DNA from 3 places in the Paeniglutamicibacter kerguelensis genome. Region 2 is predicted to be linked to each of the others. Evidence: riboswitches for the same ligand, from Rfam matches in the RefSeq annotation. Region 2 holds a riboswitch; each other region holds the start of a gene.

Evidence for each region. Region 2 has a riboswitch for S-adenosylmethionine ahead of JOF47_RS14815 (cobalamin-independent methionine synthase II family protein). Riboswitches for the same ligand answer to the same signal wherever they lie in the genome.
Region 1: it holds a riboswitch for S-adenosylmethionine, as region 2 does, so the genes downstream of both, JOF47_RS15350 (OsmC family protein) here and JOF47_RS14815 (cobalamin-independent methionine synthase II family protein) in region 2, are expected to answer to the same signal.
Region 3: it holds a riboswitch for S-adenosylmethionine, as region 2 does, so the genes downstream of both, JOF47_RS20935 (O-acetylhomoserine aminocarboxypropyltransferase/cysteine synthase family protein) here and JOF47_RS14815 (cobalamin-independent methionine synthase II family protein) in region 2, are expected to answer to the same signal.

Annotation. Positions count from the first base shown of each region.
Region 1 covers NZ_JAGIOF010000001.1:3,363,622-3,367,086, forward strand. The annotation lists gene JOF47_RS21990 (helix-turn-helix domain-containing protein) at 1-297, shown strand, start outside; gene JOF47_RS15340 (IS3 family transposase) at 309-1,148, shown strand; gene JOF47_RS15345 (DUF4190 domain-containing protein) at 1,537-1,794, shown strand; SAM riboswitch class IV at 1,899-2,017, shown strand; gene JOF47_RS15350 (OsmC family protein) at 2,057-2,602, shown strand; gene JOF47_RS15355 (amino acid permease) at 3,194-3,465, shown strand, end outside.
Region 2 covers NZ_JAGIOF010000001.1:3,241,111-3,244,575, forward strand. The annotation lists gene JOF47_RS14800 (endonuclease/exonuclease/phosphatase family protein) at 1-36, shown strand, start outside; gene JOF47_RS14805 (alpha-ketoglutarate-dependent dioxygenase AlkB family protein) at 39-710, opposite strand; gene JOF47_RS14810 (DUF4232 domain-containing protein) at 847-2,097, shown strand; SAM riboswitch class I at 2,145-2,252, shown strand; gene JOF47_RS14815 (cobalamin-independent methionine synthase II family protein) at 2,267-3,465, shown strand, end outside.
Region 3 covers NZ_JAGIOF010000004.1:349,982-353,446, reverse strand. The annotation lists gene JOF47_RS20945 (ArsR/SmtB family transcription factor) at 1-424, shown strand, start outside; gene JOF47_RS20940 (CoA-binding protein) at 481-978, opposite strand; gene JOF47_RS20935 (O-acetylhomoserine aminocarboxypropyltransferase/cysteine synthase family protein) at 978-2,351, opposite strand; SAM riboswitch class I at 2,523-2,618, opposite strand; gene JOF47_RS20930 (histidine phosphatase family protein) at 2,749-3,300, shown strand; gene JOF47_RS20925 (class I SAM-dependent methyltransferase) at 3,334-3,465, shown strand, end outside.

The sequences.
Region 1 (3,465 bases), 120 kb from region 2:
GAGTTCAAGCTCGAGCTCGTCCGCCGGTACCTCTCCGGCGAGGCGACCGCGATGGACCTTGCCCTCAAGCACCAGCTGAATTCCCCGGCCCAGGTCCGCAACTGGGCGAAAATATACCGGGAACAGGGCGAGGACGGACTGCGCCCCAAGCCCAAGGGCCGACCGAGGGCGGCATCCAGTCCCGAGCCGACCGAACTCACAGAGCTCGAGAAGCTGCGCCGCGAGAACCAGCGCCTGCAGGCCGAGAACGCCTACCTAAAAAAAGTGCGGGCCTTGAGGAACCACCCACCGCGCTGAAGATCAGCGCGGTGATCGCCCTCAAGGCATCCCACCCCCTGCCCCTGCTCCTGGCCGCGGCAGGGCTGCCCCGTTCCACGTTCTTCCACCGCCAGGCAGCACTCAAGACCCATGACCGGCACGCGGACCTCCGCACCCGGATCCACGAGATCTTCACCGAGGCCAAGGGCCGCTACGGGCACCGGCGCATCCACGCCACCCTGGCCCGCGACGGACGGCACGTGGCCCGCAAGACCGTGCTGAAACTGATGCGCCAGGAGAATCTGGCCTGCAAGGTCCGCAGCCGCCGCCGCTACTCCTCCTACAAGGGCCAGGTCGGCAAGATCGCCGAGAACAAGCTCAAGCGCGAGTTCGACACCGCGGCGCCGAACCTGAAGTGGGTGACCGACGTGACCGAGTTCAAGGTCGCGGACCGCAAGGTCTACCTCTCGCCCGTCATGGACCTCTTTGACCGTTCGATCGTTTCCTACTCGGTTTCGGAGTCGCCGACCGTCGCCTTCACCAACCAATCACTCATCGGGGCCATCGAGACCCTGGCCGCCGGCGAGGCCCCGATGGTGCACTCGGACCAGGGATTCCAGTACCAGCACTCCAGCTGGCAGAAGCTCCTCAGCGACGCCGGGATGGCCCAGTCCATGTCGCGCAAGGGCAACTGCCTGGACAACGCGGTGATGGAGAACTTCTTCGGGCACCTGAAGGAAGAAATGTTCCACCACCACGAGCACGCCGGCATCGAGGCGTTCACCACCGACCTGAAGGACTACATCCGCTGGTACAACACCGAGCGCATCTCGTTAACGCTCGAGTGCCTGAGCCCGATGGAATATCGGGCCCAGGCACTCGCTGCGTAGACTCTTGCTTACCGAGTCCAACTTTCGGGGGCCAGTTCATCTTGGGTGGACCGCCATTTTTGTGTCTTGCCTGATTCCCGATCGCCACCCGGAACGGTTTCGGTTTTCCCCGATTCCGATTGCTGCACTGGTCGGGTTTGAAGCTGGTTCGAGTGATCGCCCGCCGGGCGCTCGTGGCTTTGCCGTCCGTGGGCAAAGTATCCGACAAGGATCGGAATCTTCATGAAGCACGGTTGGCGCATTCGGAACCACAAGTGCACCTGTGGTCATTTCACCGGTGCCGACATGGGAACTTACGCCGTATGCAGTTGGGCTCAGATAGGCTCAAGTCGACCGGATGTTCCGCCATGTGGAGTCCGGCAACCACAGCTATCGCGTTGGAGGAAACATGACACAGTACCCGGAACCAATGCGCGGCCAGCAGCTTGCGCAGACCTCGATGATCCTCGGCATCCTCTCCCTGGTGATCCCGCTGGTCGGTATCGTCCTGGGCATCATTGCCATCAAGAAGGCGAAAGAGGCCGAGCAGCTGAACACCGCCGCGACGGTCGGCAAGGTGACGGGCTGGGTCGGCACCATCATGTGGATCCTGACATTGATTCCGTTTTTGCTGCTCATCCCCTTCATTTTTGTCTCCGGGGCCTAAGCGGCGGCGCTACCGTTTTGGATGCGGGAGCCTCCCCGTTTCATGACGCTGCGTGAAGCATTTGCTTGTCTCCCCCGCAGCGACCCCGGCACACTTGTCAACAGAATCACGAGTTCCAACCATTCACGACCCTGGTCGGTTGGACGGCAACCCCCTTCGTCATAGCGGGGTGCTCCAGGTGAAGATTCGACGCCGTCCAACCGGATCGGCGTAAGTATGGCGTCGTGATTGGCACGCGCCACCACGGAAGGATCTATTTCCCATGTCCGAAACCCTGCTCGAAACCACCCCCGACATCCTGCGTGCCCAGAAGCTCAATGCGGCCGGAAACGCCTGGGGCGAGCGCATCGCGGCAAACACCGCGAGCGCCTCGTTGACGTTCAAGACCAACGGGATCGCTGTCGGCTCGGTGGCCACCGAAGTCACCGCCGGCAAGCACAGCTTCCTGGTCGACGAACCCGTCGGGCTGGCCGGGGACGACGCCGCGGCAAGCCCCGCCGAGTACGCGCTTGGAGCGTTGATTTCCTGCCAGGTGGTCGTTTACCGCCTGTACGCACACCAGCTGGGGCTCAAGATCGATTCACTGGACATCGATGCGGAGGCAGACCTCGATGTGCGCGGGCTCTTCGGAATCGATGAAACGGTCCGTCCGGGCTTCGGCGGCGTCCGACTCAAGGTGAAACTGTCCGGCCCCGAAACCCGCGAACGCTACGAGGAGCTGCAGGCAGCCGTCGACGACCATTGCCCGGTCTTCGACATCATCGCGAACCCCACGCCGGTCACCGTCGAACTGATCACCGCCGACTAGACGTAGGCAGCGTCCGCTCGAGGGGGCCACCCGCCAATCAGGCGGGTGGCCCCCTCCTTGCGCATGTGCGGCCGGCGCCGCATATGTTCGGACACCACCCCTTATAACACATGCTTTCCGATGCGCCACCAGAGCAGAGGCGCCGCCGAGGCGCTCCAGCACCATCCGATTCTCATTTTGTGACGTACGCCCGTCATAATAGTCAGTGTCGTTTCGTCGAATCGGAGCAATCAGACGGTATCTCCGACCGACGTTTCCGGGCCTAGCGGGCCCAGATCAAAGACTGTGGCATGGTCTTGATCCAGATAGACCACCAGCCGGGAAGCCATCAATGCATAAGCAACACTGTGCCTCGAAGCGAACGAGAACCAGGTTATCCATTCGACCATCTGTGGCTCACGCCTTCGGATTGGCAACTTTGCGTGACTCTCTGTATAGTCCACCCCCCCGAAATTCCCCGGAAGCAGCCGGAGCGCTCCGGGAATGCGCGGCGTGTGACAAATCAGACACCTCTCGCGCAACGGCTCGACCGCGCCGCCTCCCTGTGAGCAAAGTCGCTTCAATTGCCTCCGGTGGTGTTGCATGACACCCATGAGCAGAACTTCCGTGACAATTGAAAACGAATCGCCGGTTCAACGTGGAACCGTGGGCGAGGCCCGGGTCGGCACCGACACCGGGAAACCCGACAATGAACTAAAGCGCGGGCTAAGCAGCCGCCACCTACAGATGATCGCCATCGGCGGCGCCATCGGCACCGGCCTGTTCGTCGCCTCCGGAGGCACGATCTCACAGGCAGGACCCGGCGGAGCACTCGTTGCCTACGCTCTGGTCGGCCTGATGGTGTTCCTGCTGATGCAGTCGCT
Region 2 (3,465 bases):
GCCGTGCGGGCCACCGTGAACCTTCCGGACTCCTGAGATCAACCGTCCAACCCGGTCACCCGCATGGTGATGTTGATCCGGCCCGAAGCCAGGCCGCATTCCGCGGGCGCGGTGCCTGGCAGGATCTTTGTGACTCCGTGGTAGGCCAGTCGCGCCGGACCTCCGAAGACAAACAGGTCCCCTGACGCCAACGCGATGTCTTCGTATGGCTTGTTTCGGTTGAGGGTGTTGCCGAATCTGAATTGGCAGGTGTCCCCGATGGAGATCGAGACCACCGGCTGGGTCGACTGCTCGTCCCGGTCTTGGTGCATTCCCATTTTGGAATCATCCGAGTAGTAGTTCACCAAGGCTGTGTCGGGCGTGTAGTTCGCCGCGGCCAAGGGGTCATTTGTCGCTTCAAGGATCGCTTTGCGACCCAGCCTGACCATCCAATCGGGGAACTCGAGCACCCGGTTGCCGTTGACGTCGGTTGCTTCACGGGAATAGGCGTACGGCTGCCAATGCCAGCCCAGGCATACCGTCTGGACCGACATTTCACCTGACCCTATCTTGGCGGCGCGTGGCGGCACGGGCCCCCGCCCCCACTCATGGAACCTATCCACAAGCCAGCGTTGTTCAGCCAGGGTGAGCCAGTCGGGTACCCAAACGGCGCCGGGGCTGAGCTCACGCCGGGGGCGGTCAAGGAAACTCTCCGAAAAGAGCGTGCTCAAAATGTACTCCTCGAACTGAATCGGTGCGCGGGACAGGATGTACCCCCGTGGGCTCCATTATGCAGGTCCAGCAATTCCATCACCCCGAAAAGGTCCCGAATCCAAGGACATTTGCAGGTCAGTTAGGCTTTCCAGCATGAGCAACTACAAAGGCCTGACTGCCGGCAGCGCGTGGATCGCTGGATTCGCGGGGCTTGGCTGGCTACTGAGCGGCTTGCTCAATGGCTGGCTGATTACACGCCCAACGTTCCTCCCGGTGCCCTTCGTGCAGCTGCTGTTCCCGGAGACGATAGCGCTTGCCACGTGGCGCACAGCGGACATCTGGCCCGTATTCATTCCCGTGCTTTCGACGCTCACGCTGATGCTCTTCACGGCCGGCGCCTTGTTGTTCATCGGCCCGCTGGATGCCCTGAATCCCGCGCAACGGCGACTCAGGTTCTTCGCGACGTGGATGTGCGTTGTCATTGCCTCCTTCGCCACGACAGTGCTTTCGTCAGCAGGGGAAATCATTGCGACTTGGCCGCCGCCACGTCTGGCGTGGCTTTTCCAGGGCGTGGAATCGGATCTGTTGTCGGCAGGATACTGGGGAATCTTCTGGGGGTGGGTTCCGGTGTTGGCCGGTGCCTTCATCGCCAAACAACGGCAACCCGGTAGCCGGCAACGTACCTCGTTCAGCGTGCCGAGACTTCTTGTCGCAGTTCCGGCCGTGCTCGCGGCCGGCGCCTTGGTTATCGCCATCCCACAGGCCCAACGGGAAACCACGGCCCAGGGCGCCGTCGAACCGCCGACAGTCGCCCCGCCTGCTTCCCCGGAACCTGATCCCATTGGTTCGCCAAGCGTGTCATATGCCACGCAGCCCGCTGGAAAAAACTGGTGCGACGGCAAGGACGCCACCATTTCCCTATCGGAACCCGATGCCGCGACCGGCCACCGCGGCATGGGATTCAGCTTGACCAACAACGGGTCAAAACCCTGCGTGCTGGAGTCCTACCCCGATGTCTCTTTCGACAACGTCGACGGGTGGGTGATCGATGTCCTGGTGGTCCACGGCGGCTCGTTCATGACCGACGACCCGGGCATCACCCGGGTCATGCTCGCCCCAGGGGAGAGCGCAGAAGCTTTCATGGGATGGAATGCGATGGCGGCTGCGGGCGATACCCGCGTGGGCAGCATGTTGTTGGCCCCGTACGCGGGAACCCTGCGCCAGAAGGCGACGGTCGACCTGGACATCATCGACGGGGGAACCGTGTCCGTCACCGCCTGGCAGAAGGCGGGCAAGAGCATCGATACCGGTTCCTCCCCCGCCCCGGCAACTAGCTTCCGGCGAGGTTCGGGCACGGGGCCGAAGGCACGTCCGTGGATCAAGGCTTGGCCCACGTCACACTAATGCGCCGAAGGACGGCAGAAAACAGTTCCGTGATAGGTATTGATACGTAACCATCCGGAGCGGCCGAGAGACCTGGATCGATGAAGCCGCAGCAACCTAACCCGCCGACGAGGCTTCTGAAACGGTAACGGTGCTACTGCCAGGTTCGATGGAAAGTAGGCAATCACCCATGTCCTCCAACAACAGCCATATCCGTACCACCCACGCCGGCTCGTTGCCGCGAACCGATGAGCTGCTGGCCGCCAACGAGGCCAAGCAACGCGGCGGAATCACCCCCGAATTCCACGAACTCCTCGAGGCATCGGTCACCGGCATCGTCGCCAAGCAGCGCAAGCTGGGCATCGACATCCCCAACGACGGCGAATTCGGGCACACCATGTCCTCCGCCGTCGATTTCGGCGCCTGGTGGAACTATTCCTTCGCCCGCCTCGGCGGGCTGGAGGAAACCACCGTCGACCGCTGGGCCGAGACCGCGGTCAAGCGCTCCACCCCCGGCAACGTTGTGCTCACCTCGTTCCCGGACCGCCGCGATCGAGAGGCCTTCGCCGAGGCGTACGCGGATCCGACCTCCGGCATCCTGGCCCACCGCAAGGCCACCACGCAGCCAAAGGTCGTCGCACCGCTGACCTACACCGGGCACGACCTGGTGGCATCGGACATCAAGAACCTGAAAACCGCCATGGCGGCGACGGGCACCGAGGAGGGCTTCCTCGCGGCGCTTTCCCCCGCTTCCTGCGCGCGGTTGGCCAACGACTTCTACACCAGCGACGAGGAATACCTCTTTGCCGCCGCGGATGCCATGCGCGAGGAGTACAAGGCGATCCTCGATGCCGGGCTGGTCCTGCAGATCGACGACCCGTCGTTGGCCGAGTCCTGGGACCAGGTCAACCCGGAGCCGAGCCTCGAGGACTACCTGAAGTTCCTCGAGCTGCGCGTGGAGGCAACCAACCACGCGCTGCGCGGGCTCCCGGCCGAGCGGATCCGGCTGCACGTGTGCTGGGGTTCCTGGCACGGCCCGCACACCACGGACATCCCATTCGCCGACATCCTCGACCCGGTGCTGCGCATCAACGCCGGCATGGTCTCTTTCGAGGCCGGCAACGTGCGCCACGAGCACGAATGGCGCATCTGGGAGGACCGCGCGCTGCCCGAGGGAAAGATCCTGATACCCGGCGTCGTCTCGCACGCCACGAACGTGGTCGAGCACCCGGAGCTGGTCGCCGACCGCATCGAGCGCTTCGCGAACCTGGTCGGCCGCGAGAACGTGATCGCGTCCACCGACTGCGGCCTGGGCGGCCGCGTCCACCCGCAGATCGCCATGGCCAAGCTCGAAGCGCTGGGTGCCGGCGCCGCACTGGCCACCAAGCG
Region 3 (3,465 bases), on a different contig from region 2:
GGCAGGGATCGTCGAAGAGGCTCCGGAGCTGGCGCGCGACCGGCGAGATCGAGTCTGGCGAGCGGTGCGGGGGCGATTCAGCGTTGGAAGCCCGGAGGCACCCAGCGCGGCCGATGATGCCCTCGTATTGAAGTCGTATGTGGGGCAGCAGGGCCAGGAGCTGGTGCGCCAACTTCAAGCGGTCTTGGACTGGGGCAATGCGTATGCAACCGGGAGTGAGCCGGATATGCGGGGAGTACTTGACCTTTCAAACCTGATGCTCAATGCCGATGAGGTGAAGGTCCTTGAGAACCGGATCATGGACGTCGTTGGAGAAATCAAGCGGGAAAGCCTGCGAAACTCCGCCGATGGGAGCGACCGCAGGTTGTGGCACCTCACCACCATGATGGCCCGCGAGGATCTTCCGGGGCTTACCGGGGCATAAAAAACCCTCGGGTGTTCACCACAAACGGTGAACACCCGAGGGCAAAGCCAAACGGCCTAGGCCAGAAGCTGGCGCTTGGAGGAAATGACGCCGGTGTTGAATCCGGCCAGGCGCAGGCCGCCGTGGAAGCGGGCGTGCTCGATCTTCACGCAGCGGTCCATGACCACGTCCAGGCCGTTGGCCTCGGCCTTGGCCGCGACTTCCTCGTGCCAGGAACCGAGCTGCAGCCACAGGGTCTTCGCGCCGACGGCGATCGACTCGTCAAGCACACCGGGCAGGTCGTCGTGCTTGCGGAAGACCTCGACCATGTCCGGGGTCTCCGGCAGGTCGGCGAGCGACTTGTAGACGGGCTGGCCCAGGATCTCGTCGAGCACCGGGTTCACGAAATAGACCTTGTACTTGGAGCTCGACAGCAGGTAGGTCGCGACGAAGTAGGAGGCGCGCGAGGGCTTGTTGGAAGCTCCGACGATCGCAATCGACTTCGTGTTCCGCAGGATGTCCAGGCGTTCGGCGGCGTTCGGGCCGACCCAGGTGCGGATATCGGTGGCGGTCATTACTTGGCTCCCGTCGTGGCTGCGGCGCGTGCTGCTTCGATGGAGCATGCGGCCCCGTCGTAGACTTCCTCGGCCGGTGCGTTCAGCACCTGCTGCGAGGCGGTCAAGGCCTGGTCCAGGTCCCAGAGGATGTCTTCGAGGTCCTCGAGTCCCACGGAGAAACGGATCAGGTCCTCCGGTACACCCGCCGCGACCAGCTGGTCAGCGGTGAGCTGCTGGTGGGTGGTGGAGGCCGGGTGCAGCACCAGGGTGCGCACATCGCCGATGTTGGCCAGGTGGCTGGCAAGCTGCAGCGCTTCGATGAAGGCAGTGCCCGCGGCGCGGCCGCCGTTGATGCCGAAGCTGAAGACCGAGCCGACACCCAGCGGCAGCAGTTCCTTGGCGCGCTCGTGGTGCGGGTGGGACGGCAGGCCGGCGTAGTTCACGTAGGAAATGCGCGGGTCGTTTTCCAGCCATTCGGCCACGGCCTTGGCGTTGGAAAGGTGCGAATCCATGCGCTGCGGCAGTGTCTCGACGCCCTGCAGGAGCTGGAACGCGGACTGCGCCGGAAGCGCCGGTCCGATGTCACGCAACTGTTCGCTGCGCAGCTTGGTCAGGAAGCCGTACTCGCCGAAGTTGTCCCACCAGGAGACGTTGCCGTAGGACGCGACGGGTTCGGTCATCGACGGGAACCTGCCGTTGCCCCAGTTGAAGGTGCCGGCTTCCACGACGACGCCGCCGAGGGTGGTGCCGTGCCCGCCGAGGAACTTGGTGGCCGAGTGGATCACGATGTCGGCGCCGTGCTCGATGGGGCGCAGCAGGTACGGGGGAGTCAGCGTGGAGTCCACGACCAGCGGCAGGCCGGCGGCGTGGGCGACCTCGGCCAGGCCCTTGAGGTCGGCGATGTCGCCCGAGGGGTTGGCCACGACCTCGGTGTAGACGGCCTTGGTGTTCTCGCGGATGGCCGCGGCGAATTCGGCCGGATCGGTGGAGTCGACGAACGTCGTCTCGACACCGAAGCGGCGCAGGGTCACGTCGAGCTGGGTGATGGTTCCGCCGTAGAGCTTGGAGGACGCAACAATGTGGTCGCCCGCGCCGGCCAGAGCCGCGAAGGTGATGAACTCGGCTGCCATGCCGGAGCCGGTGGCGACGGCGCCGATGCCGCCCTCGAGCGAGGCGATGCGTTCCTCGAAGGCCGCAACGGTCGGGTTGCCGATGCGCGAGTAGATGTTGCCGTACTTCTGCAGGGCAAAGAGGTTCGCGGCATCGTCGGAGTCCTTGAAGACAAATGACGTGGTCTGGTAGATCGGCACGGCACGGGAACCGTGCTCGGCATCCGGGGTGCCGCCGGCATGCAGTGCGCGCGTGCGGAATCCAAATTGATGTTCGGCCATGAGGGTGGCTGACTCCTTGCGTATGTGGCAACGGCCATCCGGGGTGCGGACGGCCCCCGCCTGTGGGGCTTGGGGTGGTGCTTCTCCCGGGTCAATGCGGCGCTGGGCGCCCCGGGACGGGGCCCGCATGGGGTCCCCTCAGGGGTTCAGCACCGAAGATTGCTTACGCGCTCTCCATCGTTTCTGGCGGTAGCACCTTGTCCACCGGAGTGTGGAAGGTTGCTGCGGCGTCATGGAACCAGATCTCTCGGCCGCTCGGGATGGGGTTTTGCTCCATTGTGGCAAGAAATCGCCCGACAGCCAAAGAATGTGAGCTTAGGTTGCGTATGTTGAGACGAAAATCGAAGAATCTGCACCGCCTCCATGGCCGGGATTTTGCCGGGCTAGGCTTGTGGGCATGAGTGCAACGTTGGTTTTGGTCCGTCACGGGGAAACAGCCTGGAATGCCGAAGGCCGTCTTCAGGGCCAAACGGACATTCCGTTGAACGATGCGGGGCGCGAACAGGCCCATGCTGCCGGCCAGGAATTGGACGGCTCGTGTTGGGATGTCCTTGCGTCGTCGACGCTTGGCCGCGCAGTTGAAACCGCGGAACTCATCGGGCAAAACCTGGGCCTGGCCCTGACCGAAAAAATGGACGGGCTCCGGGAGCGCCACTACGGAAACGCCGAGGGCCGCGTGGTCTACGACCTGCCGCGCGAGGAAATCGACATCTTGCTGCGCTCGGCCGAGCCCGAGGAAGCCGTGGCCGCACGCGGCATCCGGGCACTCTGCGAGCTGCTGGAGCGTCACGAGGGCAAGCGCATCGTCGTGGTGGCCCATGGAACCCTGATCAGGCTGACCCTCGACGCACTGGTTCCGGGACGCAAGACACCCATCATGCGCAACGGGCAGATGCTCGAGGTCGACACCGCCTTGCTGCGGCGCCATGCCGCCGCCCCCACGCACTAGCGCAACCTCCACGCCCGGCCGCACGATGGTGGGATGAGCGAAACCTTCTTTGGGGACCCCGGGTTCTATGCACGCCGGGCCAAGGCCTATGACGCCATGCTTGGTTCCCCGACCTACAACAGGGTCTTCTGGGGGACCCGCCCCGACCAATACGCTGCCTTCGCC